3 regions of the Levilactobacillus sp. FUA 3915 genome follow, and region 1 is predicted to be linked to each of the others. Evidence: predicted binding sites of a transcription regulator. Region 1 holds the regulator's gene; each other region holds the start of a gene.

Region 1 (5,429 bases):
TCAGCCGTTGGGCCTTCAAGGGTTCGTCATCCCCGCGCGTGGAGATGCGCAAGTGTTCCTTCTCCAACTGCTCCATCGAGAAGTTTGAGCTAAAGAACGTCGGTAACTCTTCTTGCATCCGGTATTCCAAAATCACTCCGAGAATATCATCACGGACCCAAGCAGACATCGCGTCCGCCCCGATGTCATCGATCATTAAGACCGGTGACTTCTTGAGGGCGTCTAGTTTTTCCGCGACCCCATTTTGGGCAATCGCGTTCTTCATTTCCACCGCAAAACTGGGGAAGTGAACTAACGTGGTGGAGAACCCATCCGTCGCGAGTTGATTGGCAATGGCGGCCAGCAAGTAGGTCTTGCCCACGCCAAAGCTCCCCTGCAAGTACAGGGCCTGGTGCCGTCGGTTGGGACTGGCTTCGTAAGCGTCGACAAAGTCTAACGCCGCCATCAAGGCTTCGGCCCGATCAGAATCCTGATCAAAGTTTTTAAAGTCAGCCTCACGAATACTCTTCGGCATGGCAATCGACTTCACCCGTTGCCACAATTGTTGTTGGGCTTGCTTCTCCTGGGTCGCCTTGGTTGGCACGTAGGCCACGTCAATCAGATGGTTGGACACGATGAGCTGGGGTTCATATCCCGCCGCAAAGGTCGTGCCCCCATTCGCTAACTTTTCCCGTTCGCTGACAAATTCGTAGAGTTTGGCCGCTGAACGCGTCATCACGTCTTCCGCCAGCTCCTCCTTGTGGGCCTGGTAAAAGGCCGTCACGGTTGGATCATCGTAGACTTTGGCCATCAGTTGACGGTAGTTATCGTTTAAATGCCGTTGATTCATCAGATGTTGCATGGTTTTACTTAAATCTTCCATCAGTTAATCCTCCTTCCCATCCGCGGTGCGTTCCTGAAGCCGCGCAATGCGCTCTTGTAATTTCTGTTGTTGGGCCGGTGACAGCTTGGCCTGCGTCGTTTGTGACTGGGCCTCAGCCGGTTTCTTTGCCCAGTCCGGTAGTGTCTCCTTGACCGTAGGCTGACGGTTACGCGACCGTCGCGGCTTGCTGGCCGTCTGCTGGTGCTCGCGAATTTCCTTAATGGCCGCCTGGGGCGTTTGAATTTTCTTCATACTCCAGTCATTGGCAATCGAATCCATGAGGGCCTTAGACAGCGTTGGCTTGTCCGAATCCACCAGCATGTGGTAGATCAGCACGTTTAACACCGACTGTGGAAACAGCTGACGACTGACCTGGTCGCGGATGATGCGCTGCTCACCGTCCGTGATGTAGCCGCCGCGCTTTTGCTTGATTGCCTGTAAAAAAACTGCGGGCACCGTGGTATTCGCCACCTTGATCAACGCCTGTTCGGCGGAACTCAGGTGCTGATCCGTCGGTGCCTGGGCCAATGTCGCGGCAGAGGGCGTCTGTTCGCTAGCCGCCGGTTGGGCGCGGTGTTGTTGGCCAAAACTCTGAGCAATCACCCGTTTGAACTGTTCGGGGTCAAATTGATTCGTTGCCAAATCCGTTGCTTCACCCACGTACCGGGCCATGGTGACCTCATCCAGGCCGTACGTCGCGTGCTCCGTCAATAATAGCTGACGTTGGCTCCGTAATGCCCGGGTGTCAATGAATGAGTGCTCTAAAATGTCGCCTAATAATTTAAAATCAAAGTCCTCATGGTTGGTCCCTTGCAACGCTGGTGCGCCGGCGTCAACCGGCAACTCATCGCGCGTCGCCGTGATGGCGGCTGGGAGTTGCTTGAGCTCTTGCCCATCCACGTGAAAGACGTCCAGAAAGTTCTTGGTAATATCCACTTCATCCGCAGAATCAGTGGTCTGCGGCGTGTTGTGGGTAACCAGGGACCGATAAACCTCTTCCCCGACCACGCCCAACAGCTGAACGCTCAACAGATCATCGCGAAAGAAGTCTGCCGGCTGAAGTGGGGCCCGCAGCTCATAAATGAAGCTGGTCAACTCATTGGCCGTCTTCACCTTAGTCGTCAGTAACCCCGCAGCCTCCAGGCGTAACCGGGCCTCATAGAAATGGGCCAGGTCCATCCCCAGCAGTCCCAGCAGGGTGGCGTGACGCTTGTACGTCGCCCGTTCGGGGAGCCAAAAAAGGGCCGAGTAAAGCCCCGCGGCACTCGGTCCAATGATTGGCTGATAAAGCTGGGTCAACGTCTGCCAACTTTGATCCGTCAAGCGGTCCGCTAGCCGCACCAGGAATCCCGTTCGCGGTTTTAATTGATGCCAGGAATCCTCCATGCGTTATTTCCCCTCACTTTGCCCCTGGTCCCCTGAATCTGGGTCAGAGTCCTGTTGGGCCTTTTGCTTATCCTTATCGAGCATGTCCTTCAACTCGTTGAAGAACACCCCGGTATCCTTGAATTGCCGGTAAACGCTGGCAAAGCGGATATAAGCGATTTCATCCACATCTACGAGCCGGTTCATCACGTATTCCCCAATTAATTGACTGGAAATTTCGTTGACGCCCAGCGCGCGAATTTTATTTTCAACTTCATCCACGATATTGGTCATGACGTCCATCCCCACTGGTCGTTTCTCAGCGGAGCGGATGATGCCTCGTAGAATTTTCTCCCGGTTAAATTCCTCCCGGGTCCCGTTTTTCTTAATTACCAACAGTGGCGTCACTTCGACGCGCTCAAACGTCGTGAACCGAAAACCACAGTTCTCGCACTCACGACGCCGGCGAATCACGCGGCCGTCGTCGGTGGGCCGACTGTCGACGACCCGCGATCCATTATGATGACAGTGTGGACACTGCATTATTGGTCACCTCGTTTTAAATGGTTACTCTTGCCAAATTTATTGGCGTCAAGCCATTTTACCACTTGTTGGCGCGTTTGGGCAATCGTGCCCCCGTTGTCAATAACCACCGTGGCCTGCGCAATCTTCCGGTCGATGGGCCATTGCCGGTCCATCCGGGCCTGGGCATCGGCCGTCGATAACCCATCACGGGCCATTAGTCGTTGCCGCTGGGTCGTGGCATCGGTCGCCACGACCATCACGTGATCGACCAAGTGAATCAGGTAACCGACCTCAAAGAACGTGGGCGCATCAATGAGAACCACGGGCACCCGCTGCGCCTGATAGCCCGCCAATTGTCGCTGAATCTCGTCCTGAATCAAGGGTGTCGTGATGGCCTCGAGACGTGCCAATTCTTCCGGATGAGTAAACACCAACTGGCCCAGCTTTTTCCGGTCCAGTCCGTCTGCGGTCAGGTAGTCTGCCCCAAAGGTCGTGCCAATCTGCTTGAGACCGGCCGACCCCGGTGCGACCACCTGGCGGGCGATGATATCGGCGTCGATGACGGGCAGCTCGGCAGCTCGTAACCAGGCACTCACGGTTGATTTGCCGGTCGCAATGCCCCCGGTCAGTCCCCAGACTTCAGTCATCGGTCAACGCCTCCAATGCTTCCAAAGGCACGGGCTGACAGTGCGGGCAGTAGTGCGTGCCGCGCTGAGCAACCTTGATCTTTACGATTTCCGTGCCGCACCGCTCACAGGGTTCCCCCTCACGCCCGTAGACGTGCAGGTGATTTTGAAATTGCCCCGCCTCGCCAAAGGCCGTCGAGAAGGAGTGTACGGTCGTCCCGTGTCCCTTGATGGCCTGCGCGAGCTCGTCAATAATGTTGCGGCGCAGCGTGGCAAGCTGGTCGGCACTCAGCTCATCGGCTGGTGTCAACGGATTGATTTTTGACAGCCACAAGACCTCATCCACGTAAATGTTGCCCAGACCCGCAATTTTAGACTGGTCCAACAGGAAGGGTTTGACCACCTTGTGAGACTTGCCAAAAATCCGTTGCATATAGGCCAGGGTCAACGTGTCGTCCGTGGGTTCCGGTCCCAGTTTACCCAAGGAGGGCAAGGCCGCCGCCTCGTCTCCAGTTGGGACTAACCGCATCCGACCAAACTTACGGGTGTCGTTGTACCGCAGCTCCCGGCCATCCGTCAGATAGAAGATAACGTGGGTGTGCTTGATCACGGGACTCCCCTTTGGCTGGACATCGTATTTTCCTTCCATCCGCAGGTGTGACACCATAGTCAAGTCGCCACTGAACCGAAACAACAGGTACTTGCCCCGCCGGTCGATGCGTTCAATTTTTCTGCCAATCAATTCCGCCGTAAAGACTTCCGCGTCGGGGGTGACCATCTTGCGGTAGAACACGTCGACATGGTCGATGGTTGCGCCCGCCACCAGGCTGGTCAGCCCGCGCCGAACCGTTTCAACTTCAGGTAATTCTGGCATAACCGTCTCTCCTTTTGCCGCTACTTGGCGTTGTACCAAGTCGGTCCGAAATGACTTTCCACCTTCAACGGAATCTCGAGGTCAACGGCGGAATCCATGACACTTGGCACCAGTTTTTCTAACGTTTCGATCTCATCGGCTGGGGCCTCAAAAATCAATTCATCGTGCACTTGTAAGAGCATCGTGGCTTGTAAGTCCTTGACCGCGTCTTCCATCCGAATCATGGCAATCTTAATGATATCCGCTGCGCTCCCTTGGATTGGCGTGTTCATCGCCGTCCGTTCAGCGAATGACCGTTGGTTAAAGTTGCGGGAGTTAATGTCTGGCAAGTACCGCCGACGATGGGCAATCGTTTCCACGAAGCCCTGTTCCTTAGCCTGCTGAACCATGCGATCCATGTAAGCCTTAACGCCAGGGTATTCTTCAAAGTAGGTGTCAATAAAGTTCTTGGCTTGCTTCCGGGTGATACCAATGTTTTGGGACAACCCAAAGTCACTGATCCCGTAAACGATTCCGAAGTTGACCGCCTTGGCCTGCCGCCGAATATTTGGCGTGACCTCTTCGTCGGGCCCCATCTTAAAGATCCGCCGGGCGGTCGCCGCGTGAATGTCTTCACCTTCACGGAAGGCTTCCTGCATGTTGGCGTCATGACTCATGTGTGCCAAGACCCGCAGTTCAATTTGTGAGTAGTCAGACGAGAAAATCTGCCAGCCCGGATGACGCGGAACAAAGGCCTTCCGAATCGCGCGACCCTCTTCGTTTCGCACCGGAATGTTTTGTAAGTTCGGGTCCACGGAGGACAGCCGCCCGGTCTGCGTCAGCGTCTGCAGGTAACGGGTGTGGACCTTGTGGTCGTCGGGATGAATCACCTTGAGCAGGCCCTCAACGTAGGTGGACTGAATCTTAGAGATCTTGCGGTATTTCAAAATATTCTCCGCAATTGGCGCTTCTGCGGCGAGCTTTTCCAGGACCCCGACCGCCGTCGAGTATCCCGTCTTGGTCTTTTTAATCGGCGGCAAGCCCATCTTTTCAAACAGAATGTGGCCCAGTTGCTTAGGCGAGCCAATGTTAAACTCTTCACCGGCCTCGTTGTAAATGGTCTGTTCAATCTCAGCGAGTTGTTCGGTAAACTTGCTACCCATGGCTTCCAGTTCACTGGCTTCGACCGTGATCCCAG
Region 2 (5,429 bases), 640 kb from region 1:
TGGCAACTGTTCTCGCAGGCCCTGTTCTCCGACTACTACGACATTCAGGGCGGCACCACGGCCGAGGGCATTCACCTCGGGGTCATGGGCGCCGTAACCCTGATGTCCACGCGCTACTATGCCGGGGTCGATGCCTTGGGCGACCATTTAACGGTCAACCCGCACCTCCCCGAGGCCTGGCAAGCCGTTAAGTTCCAACACCTGTTACGTGGCACGCGCTACACCTTTGACATCGATCACCATCACGTCACGGTGCAAGCCGACCACGCCGCTACCATTCAAATTGGGCAACAAACTGTTTCACTAAAACCTAACGTTTCACAAACCATAACCGATTAAGGAGTGTTTTTTCATGACAAAGTTTGCTGATATTAAAGGATTCGTCTTTGACCTCGATGGTGTCATCACCGACACCTCCATCTTGCACGGGACCGCTTGGCACCAACTCGCCGACTCACTGGGCGTTGCTTGGAGCGAAGAACTGGGCAACGGCTTAAAGGGCATTAGCCGGATGGATTCCCTGGAAATGATTTTAAAGGCCGGTGGCAAGGAAAATGACTACACCGAAGCCGAAAAGGAAAAATTGGCCGCCCAAAAGAACACGAACTACGTGGCCGAAGTGGACAAGATGACGCCCGCTAACATTTTGCCCGGCATGAAGGCCTTCCTGGATGACTTACGCGCTAAGGGCTACCAACTTTCCTTAGCCTCTGCCTCCAAGAACGCCCCTCGTGTCTTGGGCAAATTGGAACTGGCCGACTACTTCCCTAAGATCGTTGACCCAGCCAGCTTGATCCACGGCAAGCCAGACCCAGAAATCTACACCAAGGGTGCGGAATTACTGAACTTGCCAGCCAACCAGTGTATCGGGGTTGAAGACGCCGCTGCTGGGGTCCAAGCCATCAACGCTGCCGGCGAAGTTTCACTGGGTATTGGTGATTCAACTGAATTGGGTGCCGCTGACATGGTCTTCGCGGACACGGCAGAAGTCACCTTAGCCAACATTGAAAAGAAGCTGGGCTAAAGTCACTGCCGTTCCCGGCGGCGGATTCAACCTGCCCTGCTGTGGGGCCGGTTCCAGACAAAGTTCGGTCTTCCACCTCAACTTTGAGCCTGAGAAACGGTCTCAAAGGTTGTCCCATGGTCTAAACTGAGCAAATCACTCAGTTTAGACCACCGACACAGCTGGTCAGGTTGATCCGCCTCTGGTCACTCACACTGACCTTGCCAGTTCTCTTTCACTAGTCCTAGATACATTTGAGACTTGGTTGTTTTTGTTGCTAAGAACTCTGGCAATCAGTAAAATAACTAGTGATACGTTAATACTAGAAACTCAGATCCAATCATCCCCTTTCATTACGGATGATTGGATTTTTTATTACCCGCAATTTTACGACGAAAAAAAACACAACGCCCACTCCTAACGAGTTGGCATTGCGTTCAATTAATCATTAAACCGTGGCGTCGCTCCGAATTTCCTTCAAGGCGTCATCGATTTGGCCCAGAACTAATTCCGTATTGCCCGGAACGTCCAAGTCATATTTTTGTAAGTCAATTTTGATCTTAGGACTAACATCGTAGTCGGCGAACCAGCCTTGGTAAGCGGTCCACATCTTCTTGTAATAAGATTCCAACTCTGGGTTGTCATCGAATTGTTCGTAGTCACGACCACGCTTCTTGATCCGGTGTAAAATCGTATCGAAGTCAGCGTCGGCGTAGACCAACAGATCTGGGGCCTTCTTTGGCAATTCGCTCAGTTCATTCATCATGTTGTCGAGCAAGTTTAAGTAAACTTCGAGCTCAGTATCCGTGATGTTGCCTTCCGCATTGTTTTCCCGCGTAAACAGGGCATCTTCGTAGATGGAACGGTCCAGGACGTTGTTATCGTCGGCTAGGGCCCGCTTAATCATGCTAAACCGTTTGTTTAAAAAGTAAATTTGCAATAAAAATCCGTATTGCTTTGGATCCCGGTAGTAAAGTGGTAAAACCGGGTTATCACCAACCGGTTCAAAAAATGCTTGAGTTTCCAAGTGCGACGCAATCTTTCCAGTAAGGGTCGTTTTACCGACACCGATCATTCCAGCTGTAATTATCACCATGATAGCCCCTCTTTAATTAAAAATACAAGATATAGTGTAACATAAAAATGGCGACTACTACATTTATGCGGCAAAAAAATTTCCCTCATTTCGCTAACTTTGGCTCTTGCTGTATAATAGAACCGTAGAGAATCAGCATTTAGGAGGCTAAATATGTATCAAGCAATCGTCTTTTTTGACTTGGATAGCACGTTATTTGACGATCACAAGAATGTTTTGCCGGCAAGTATCGCTGCCATTCACGAAATGCAACAACATCATATTTTACCAGTTATTGCGACAGGAAGAAACATTTTTGAGATTCAATATGTGTTGGACGCCACCGGAATTGATTCCGTCGTTGGTGCCAACGGGAGTTACGTCCAATTCGAAGGCAAGCGTTTGACGGCTTCGGTCATTGACCAGCCGACATTAACGGCCATCACAGAATTTGCCAAATCTCAGGGTGACCCCCTGGCCTACTACACCAACCAAGGCTTTCGGTTGAGCCAGGCCAACGCGGACACGGTTGAAAACTTTCAGTTGTTACGACTGAATCCAGTCGTCGACGCCGATTGGTACCAACACCAAGACATTAACTTCATTAACGTCTTTAACCGCGATAAGGATCAGGCGTATCAAGAAAAATTTGCCAACCAGCTCGACCTGGTTCGGAACAATCCCCGCTGCCTAGACACCATGGTCCACGGTGTCAGCAAGCAATCCGGGATTCAACAACTGATCACCGAGGCTGGCTTACAGGGCGTTAAAACGTACGCGTTTGGCGACGGCTACAACGACCTGCAAATGTTCGACGAGGTCGACGTCCCCATCTCCATGGGCAACGGCGTCCCCGAAGCAAAGGCCAAGGCGGCCTACGTCACCACCAGCAACACCACGGACGGCATCGTCCACGGCCTACGTCACTTTGGTTTAATTCAATAATACGATTTAACTCCTCACCAGCACCGTCGGCCAACCGACATGTGCTGGTGTTTTTGTTCGTCATTTTCCCTCTTCAAGAGCAAAAAAAAGAATCTGTGTACAAATACCACAGATTCAATGAAAATTCGATAGACATTTATGACAGTCCAACCAAGCCGCCAACTAACTGACGGAACCAACGAAAAATCAACGAACATTACGCGGGCTAAACCCGTGTCAGCCGCAGGGCTGGGAAAACCGGGACGGTCGTGGGAGTGACCAGAGGCGAGCCAAGGTGCCCGGCTGTGTCGGTGACCTTGGCTGGAGTTCTTTTCCAGCCTAGTTCACAGGACAACCTTTGAGACCGCTTTTTGGCTCAAAGTTGAGGCGGAAGCCCGCCCTTCGGCTGGAACCGGCCCCACAGCAGGGCACCTTGAGCTCGCCGCCGGGAACGGACGCGACTAAGCCAATTTCACTGGGCAACAAAAAGAATCTGCGTACAAACACCGCAGATTCAATGAAAATTCGATATACATTTATAACATTTTTTACCAATTCACCAACTAAATGGCGAAATCCAACGAATACCGAACGAACATTAAGCGGGCCAAACCCGTGTCAGCCGCAGGGCTGGTGAAAATGGGCTCAGCCGTGGGAGTTACCTTAGCGGGTTCCCCGCTTAGGTAACTGATATCTTTGAGACGTGAACTTCGGCTCAAAGTAAGCCCGGAGACCGCCTTACGGCTCCGGGCGTGCGCCCACAGCGCCACGGCCCATTTTCACCAGCCCGGAGGCGCTGACAACGACTAGTTTAACCTAATGTTCGTTTGTTTCGGATGGTAACAGAATGATTTGGCTGTCGCCGTCATCGTAAGCCAGAACCGTCTCCGGCAACTCCGGCGTATAGCCAAACTGCGTGTCGAACCCCGCCCGCAACGTGACATCGTCATCATCCGTTTGGACGTACTCAAAGGTCGTGTTGCCCTGATTATTGTGCAGTCTAAACGTTAACAGATTATCTAACGGAAACAACCCCTGGAGGTCGTGATCAATAATCTGCCAGACAGCGTCGATCATATCGCCTGGCAAGGCCGCAACTGTGCCATAACTGGCATACCGCGCGTGATTACTTTCAAACATCTTATCGCCTCCACTTTTTGGTCGTTTAGCATTATTATACCGTAAATTAATTAAAAACGGGACTAATTACCCCTGGTGACCGGTGACCTGTTCCGTATCTTTGCGGTCGAAAAAGTTCACGGCAAAGGACACGAGAATCAGAATGGCACCCGCGATAAAGATTACGTGGAGGCCTTGGTACAAGATACCATGAAGCGTTGGCAGTAGGTGCGCTGGCAACTCCTTGGCCGTTTGCGGGTTAATTAACTTGTTCATCATCCCCATGGTCGTGCCGGGATGACTCGCCACCCCACGCGCCATTTCCAGGTTCATGATGATCCCGAAGACGGAAACCATGATGGTCTGACCCAGCGTCCGAGACAGCGTGTTAAATGAGGTTGCGACCCCCACTTCGTCGACGGCCACTTTACTTTGCACCGTGACGGTCGTGGTGGTAATGGTAATCCCAAAGCCGGTCCCACAGATGGCGGCAATCACGAAGAAACACCAGAATGGCGTGCTGGCTGGAATCAGGGCCATGGTGACCGCCCCAATCAGGACCAGCGTCAACGCAATATTAACAATGTTATATGGGGAACGGTTCAATAAGAGTTTACCCGCAATAAATGACCCCACAATCCACATCAGTGAACTGGGTGTGATGGCAAACCCGGCTTGGGACGCCAACAGGCCTAACAGCCCTTGGGTCCAGGTTGGCAGATACACTTCAAAGCCCATGATAAAGCCACTCAACAGGGCCGCAATCAGGTTTTGGATGACAAAGGTCCGATTGGCAAACAGTGTCATGGGAATCAGTGGGTCGGCCGTGCGTTTTTCCTGGCGAATAAACAACCAGAAGGCCACGACAGCTACCACAAAACCGGTGATGACCCACAGAACGTTGATTTCACCCTCACCTAACAGCTGGAACGTCAGCATCATCGCTAACAAGCCAACGGACAGCCAGAGTGAGCCAAACCAATCCATTGAGAAGGCCTTGCGTTCGGTCGATTCATTTAAGTAGAACCAAATAAGTCCCATGGTGATGATACCGATTGGGATGTTAATGAAGAAAATCCAGTGCCAACTCAACTGGTCAACGATGAACCCACCCAACAGGGGTGCTACCACGGCCGCTATGCCCCACGCTGAGCCGTTTAAGCCCATCACCCGGGCCCGTTGTTCGACGGGATAGATATCGGCTAGAATCGTAAAGGAGACGGGCATAATCGCCCCGGCCCCGATACCCTGTAAGGCGCGCCAGGCAATCAGCGTTTCCATGCTGTGGGACATCCCCGACAGCGTTGA
Region 3 (5,429 bases), 1.1 Mb from region 1:
TTGTAGAAGTAAACGTTGCCGTGGTAACTGATGCCGGAGTCAACGAACCGCAGGCGGAATCAGTTACCACGCAGCATTAGTTTAATGATAAAATGATATGAAGGGGGTGATGGCAATCGCAGCCACGCTAAAGGATATTGCAAAATCAGTCGGGGTCTCCCTGGCAACCGTGTCGCGGGTCTTAAACTACGACAGAACGCTGTCAGTCAGTGAGTCCACCAGGAAACAGATTTTTGAGGTCGCAGAGGAACTGAACTACACCAAGTTAAAGCACCGAACGGCCACACCTAGTAAGCAGTTGAAGATTGCCATTGTCCAGTGGTACTCGAAAACCAAAGAACTGGATGATTTGTATTACATGTCGATTCGCTTAGGCCTGGAAAAACGCTGTGAGGAACGGCGGATTCTGGCGACCCGGACGTTTCAAAACGACCTGCAGGCCATTGATCCCGATGTCGATGCGATTATTGCCATCGGAAAATTCAGTGACGCGCAGGTCGAGGCGATGTCTCAGCTGACACCGAACCTGGTCTTTGTCGATCAGGATCAGTTGTGCCACGGGTATGACAGTGTTGTCACCGATTTCCGTTTCGCCGTGACCCAGGTGCTCGACTTTTACGCCAAGCACGGTCACCAAGAAGTCGGGTTATTATATGGAAGCGAATGGACGACGGACGGGCAGCTCGAAGTCGTTGATCCCCGGTACAAGGCCTTCCGCCGTGAAATGGAAGCCCGAGGTACCTACAACCCGAAGCTGGTCTTTGGCGGCGACTACACCAATCATTCAGGGTATCAGGAAATGCAGACGGCCATTGCCCAATTGGGGGATGACCTGCCATCAGCGTTCTTCATCACCAATGATCCCATGGCGGCGGGGGCGCTCAAGGCACTACATGAAAATAACATCGACGTGCCGCAACGGGTCAGCCTGTTTAGCTTTAACGACACGACGATTGCCAAGTACGTGTTCCCTGAGTTGAGTAGCGTGCACGTGAATACGGAATTGCTGGGCGCAACGGCGGTGGACTTGGTCGAAAACCGCCTGCAGACTGGGCGGACGACGCCACAGTTGGTTACTGTGGGGACTGAGCTCAAGCTCCGCGAAAGCACCAAGGGTTAAGCTGGTCTTTGTTTGGGGCTCCGGGCTGGTGAAAACTGGGCCTGGTTGCGTCCGCTCCCGGCGGCGCGCTCAAGGTGCCCTGCTGTGGGGCCGGTTCCAGACTGAGGGGCGGTCTTCCACCTCAACTTTGAGCCTGAAGTGCGGTCTCAAAGGTTGTCCCATGGTCTAAGCTGAGTGGGAAACCTCAGCTAAGACCATCGACACAGCTGGTCGCCTTGGCTCGCCTCTGGTCACTGACACTGACCACGAACTGTACAGTTTTTCCAGCCCCTGCGGTTGACACTAGCTTAACCCGGGTTTTGCGGGTGAATTTTTAATTGAGAATTTTATTTCTAGTCAGGTGACGCTTGTCGTTGCCCGGCTTTTTCTTTACCACCGAATCTACAAGCAAACGAAAGGGACTTGAGCGATTGCCCAAGTCCCTTTGCGTGTTCATTTAAAAGGTGGTGCTTACAGCTGCGGCGGCTGCCATGTGTCTGCCGTAGTCGACGGCCAGTACCAAGCCGACTAGGATCAGTTGGCTATCGTCATCCAGGACTACGATTTCGTACTTGTTCTTCAGGCTCAGGCCAGCCCTTCTGACGCGGCCGACGACTTGGTCTTGGCGTTTGATTTCAAAATTTAAATCCCAGAGGGAACCGGTGACCGTTAGCCCGACCGCCGTTAGGTCGTAACTGGGCCGCAGGAAAGTGGGGCGTTTTTGAATCGTGGCCACCGTCTTGCCGCCAATCTGCAGGCAGTAGGTCGCTACCAGACTCAGGGGCTTCTTCGTGACGGTTGCCACGACCTGATTGTTGACGTCTAAAATTTCAAAAAACTTGGGCATCTGAAACTTACTGCTGATGACTTGGTAGACGGGGGTGTTATGGTCGTCGCGCACGCTGAATCGTTCTTTGAACGCCCATTGCTGTTGGGTCAAATATAGCTTGTGCATTAGTTTCATCTCATTTCATTTCTATACCAGTTGGTGCTGGTCAGATGGTCGTCACTGGCTGTGAGGGGCCACGCACACGGGGACAACTGTCTGTTCGGGTGACAAGCTGCCTCCGAGTTGTGAGCCGGCTAACGGGATTAGACGATGCCTTCAGGGGGAGCACGTCGTTAGATAACCCCATCATAGTCGGCACATGCTTGAAGGTAAAGGTCTTTGCCCAATCATTAGAAAAATAGATGGTGATAGGGCCAGACTGGCAGGTCACCCCCAAGATATGGGGGATGTAGTTAGCAAAGTGACCGCCAATTGACTGGTCGAAAAAAATTAAATTTTTTTGTTTTGGCGCGGCAATGATTTTGAAATTAAATTGCGTCCTAAACAGTTAGTTTACTGCGTCAGGTGTTGGCCGTTCACCTTTGCTGATTTCGGCGTTCTTGTAGGGGGCAGTTTGTTTGTCCAATTACAATTAACTGGGCGGACGAAAAGGGTTGCTTTTTCAGCCGTTTTTGGTAGTAGCGTCTCAGGTGGAAATGTCCAGGGGACAGTTAAATATATCCATATATTGTATTTGCTTGGCGAATGCGATACTATATCTGGTATAGACTTAAAGAACGGGAGAGATTGTTATGATGAACGTAGAAACCGCTGCGCCAGTACGCCTGACGCCCGAATTTATCGCCAAAACAGAAAACGAAGTAACACCACATTGGGGTGAACTCGGCTGGGTAACCTACAAGCGGACCTACGCTCGCTGGCTACCGGACCAACAACGCAACGAAGAGTGGCCAGAAACGGTCCAACGGGTGGTTGAAGGTAACATTAACCTCGACCCTCGGCTGCAGGCCGACCACGTTGATGCCCAAGTGATTACCGAACTGACCACCGAAGCCCAGAACCTGTTTAAACTAATCTACGGTCTGGCCGCAACGCCCTCTGGCCGGAACCTGTGGATCTCCGGGACCGACTACCAACACCGCAATGGGGATGCCCTGAACAACTGTTGGTTTATCGCCGTGCGGCCGCAAGCCTACGGGGACAGCCACATTATTCCTAGTTACCTGAAGCCAGAACAAATCGCGGCCTCGATGCCATTTTCCTTCATGTTTGACCAACTGATGAAGGGCGGCGGTGTGGGCTTCTCCGTAACGCCTAACAACGTCCGGCAGATGCCTCAGGTCGACAACCACGTGGACCTGACCGTCGTCATTGACAGCGAGAGTGCCTCCTACGATGCCTCCCTGAAGTTGGGGGCCGTCGACAAGACCGACTGGATGCACGCCCATTCCCTGGCCGACACCCGCTACTACCGCCTGCCAGACACGCGTGAGGGCTGGGTCTTAGCCAACGCCAACATGATTGATGCCCACTTCAACGGCACCAACCCCGATGGCAAGACCAAGGTTGTCTTGGACATCAGTGACATCCGGCCCAAAGACGCGCCGATTCATGGGTTTGGTGGGACGGCCTCTGGTCCCATGCCATTAGTAGAAATGTTATTTGATATTAATACGATTTTAAACGGTGCCGTTGGCCGCAAGCTGACCGCCGTCGACTGCACCGACATGGGCAACATGATCGGCAAGACCGTCGTCGCCGGGAACGTCCGGCGTTCGGCTGAATTGGCCTTAGGTGGCGCCGAAGACGATGACTTCATCACCATGAAGCAGGACAAGGACAAGCTTTACCATCACCGGTGGGCTTCCAACAACAGTGTGGCCGTAGACAGCGACTTCACCGATTACCAGCCCATCGCCGACTCCATTCAACACAACGGGGAACCCGGCATCGTGAACCTCGGCCTGTCCCGTAACTACGGCCGGTTGATTGATGGCCGCCAGGAGGGCATTGATGAAGCCGTTGAGGGGACCAACCCCTGTGGCGAAATTTCCCTGAGCAACGGGGAACCCTGCAACCTGTTTGAAGTCTTCCCCGGGGTTGCCGAGGACCAAGGCTGGCAACTCGAGGACGCCTTTGGCTTAGGCGCCCGGTACACCAAGCGGGTCACATTCAGTCACTATGACTGGGAAGTTTCCCGCAAGGCCATCCAGAAGAACCGGCGGATTGGGGTCTCCATGTCCGGGATTCAAGACTGGATCTTAAAGACCTTCAAGCAACGCGTCGTCACTGGTTTTGAAGCCAAGCGCGATGCGGAAACTGGCAAGACGTTCATGGCCCCCATTTACAATCAGACGGCTGTTAAACGCTTCAGCGACCTGTACGCGGCCGTGGTCAAGGCGGACAAGGATTACTCCGACACGTTGGGTTGCCAGCCATCCATCAAGCACACGACGGTCAAGCCTTCCGGAACGGTGGCCAAATTAGCCGGCGTTTCCGAGGGGATGCATTTCCACTACGCCCGTTACCTGATTCAACGGATTCGGTTCCAGGACAGCGACCCGTTACTGCCAGCCCTGAAGGCTAGTGGCTACAAGGTTGAGCCCGACGTGTACAGTCAAAACACGATGTGCGTGGAATTCCCAGTGAAGGCCGCTCACGCCGATCAATCTGCTTTTGCGTCCGCTGGTGAGGTCTCTATCGCCGAACAATTTGCGACCCAGGCCTTCCTCCAGACATACTGGTCCGACAACGCGGTTAGTTGTACCGTGACGTTCCAACCCGAAGAGGGCGACCAGATCAGCGACCTGCTGATGCAGTACCGGAACACCATCAAGTCCACGTCCCTGTTGCCATACAGCGGCGCCGACTTCAAGCAAGCGCCTAAGGAACCCATCGACGCCAACACTTACACGGAAAAGTGTGCAGAAATCACGGCCGACGTGGCAGAAACCTTTGCCGCCATGACCGGGAACCATGATCAGAAGGATATTGAGCTGGTGGACCAATCCGATTGTGCCGGCGGTGCCTGCCCAATCCGTTAGGTTTTCCATGCCCTTGCCGTTGCGGTGGCCGGGTACGCCGTCCTGTGGGGCACGGCCGAAGCCAAAGGGCGGTCTTCGGCCTCACTGCCAAGCCAGACAAGGGACGTCTGTCTCGACAGCGTCCCGGGCTGTAGGACCGGAAAAGCGCCGGTCTAACAGCCCCGACACAGGGCTCTGTACCCAGCCACCTCCACTCGCGGGATGCTAAACCTAACGTTTGGTCTTTTGAATGATAAGTTTTGGCAACTAAGAGACGCGCGAGTGTATGAGAAAGCTTGTCAGTGGCCTAACCCGAGCAAACCACTCGGCTAAGGCCACCGACACGGGGCTCTGTCTGGCTACCTCCGGCTGGGGAAGGTGTTAACCCTAACGTTTGGTGCTTTTAATTAAATATGTGTATGCTTGAAGCGTTGATTATTTTTGATCAACGCTTCTTGTTGTATTCAAAATAGTATGGATAGCTTTTGTGGTGTATTCAGTTTTGCTAGAGGTACGA

What was found. The regulator NrdR, encoded in region 1, represses ribonucleotide reductase genes. The targets are predictions, from matches to a motif close to ACACNATATATNGTGT.
Region 2: the regulator NrdR is predicted to act here: its motif matches at 2,122-2,137, upstream of ACEPST_RS10865 (deoxynucleoside kinase).
Region 3: the regulator NrdR is predicted to act here: its motif matches at 2,639-2,654, upstream of nrdJ (ribonucleoside-triphosphate reductase, adenosylcobalamin-dependent).

Annotation. Positions count from the first base shown of each region.
Region 1 covers NZ_CP168704.1:2,978,410-2,983,838, forward strand. The annotation lists gene dnaI (primosomal protein DnaI) at 1-862, opposite strand, end outside; gene ACEPST_RS13825 (replication initiation and membrane attachment family protein) at 866-2,248, opposite strand; gene nrdR (transcriptional regulator NrdR) at 2,252-2,770, opposite strand; gene coaE (dephospho-CoA kinase) at 2,770-3,399, opposite strand; gene mutM (bifunctional DNA-formamidopyrimidine glycosylase/DNA-(apurinic or apyrimidinic site) lyase) at 3,392-4,252, opposite strand; gene polA (DNA polymerase I) at 4,273-5,429, opposite strand, start outside.
Region 2 covers NZ_CP168704.1:2,333,561-2,338,989, reverse strand. The annotation lists gene ACEPST_RS10875 (glycoside hydrolase family 65 protein) at 1-339, shown strand, start outside; gene pgmB (beta-phosphoglucomutase) at 353-1,024, shown strand; gene ACEPST_RS10865 (deoxynucleoside kinase) at 1,452-2,099, opposite strand; gene ACEPST_RS10860 (Cof-type HAD-IIB family hydrolase) at 2,253-3,023, shown strand; gene ACEPST_RS10855 (DUF960 domain-containing protein) at 3,819-4,142, opposite strand; gene ACEPST_RS10850 (MDR family MFS transporter) at 4,209-5,429, opposite strand, start outside.
Region 3 covers NZ_CP168704.1:1,909,994-1,915,422, forward strand. The annotation lists gene ACEPST_RS08865 (LacI family DNA-binding transcriptional regulator) at 110-1,120, shown strand; gene ACEPST_RS08870 (LURP-one-related/scramblase family protein) at 1,557-2,054, opposite strand; gene nrdJ (ribonucleoside-triphosphate reductase, adenosylcobalamin-dependent) at 2,684-4,933, shown strand.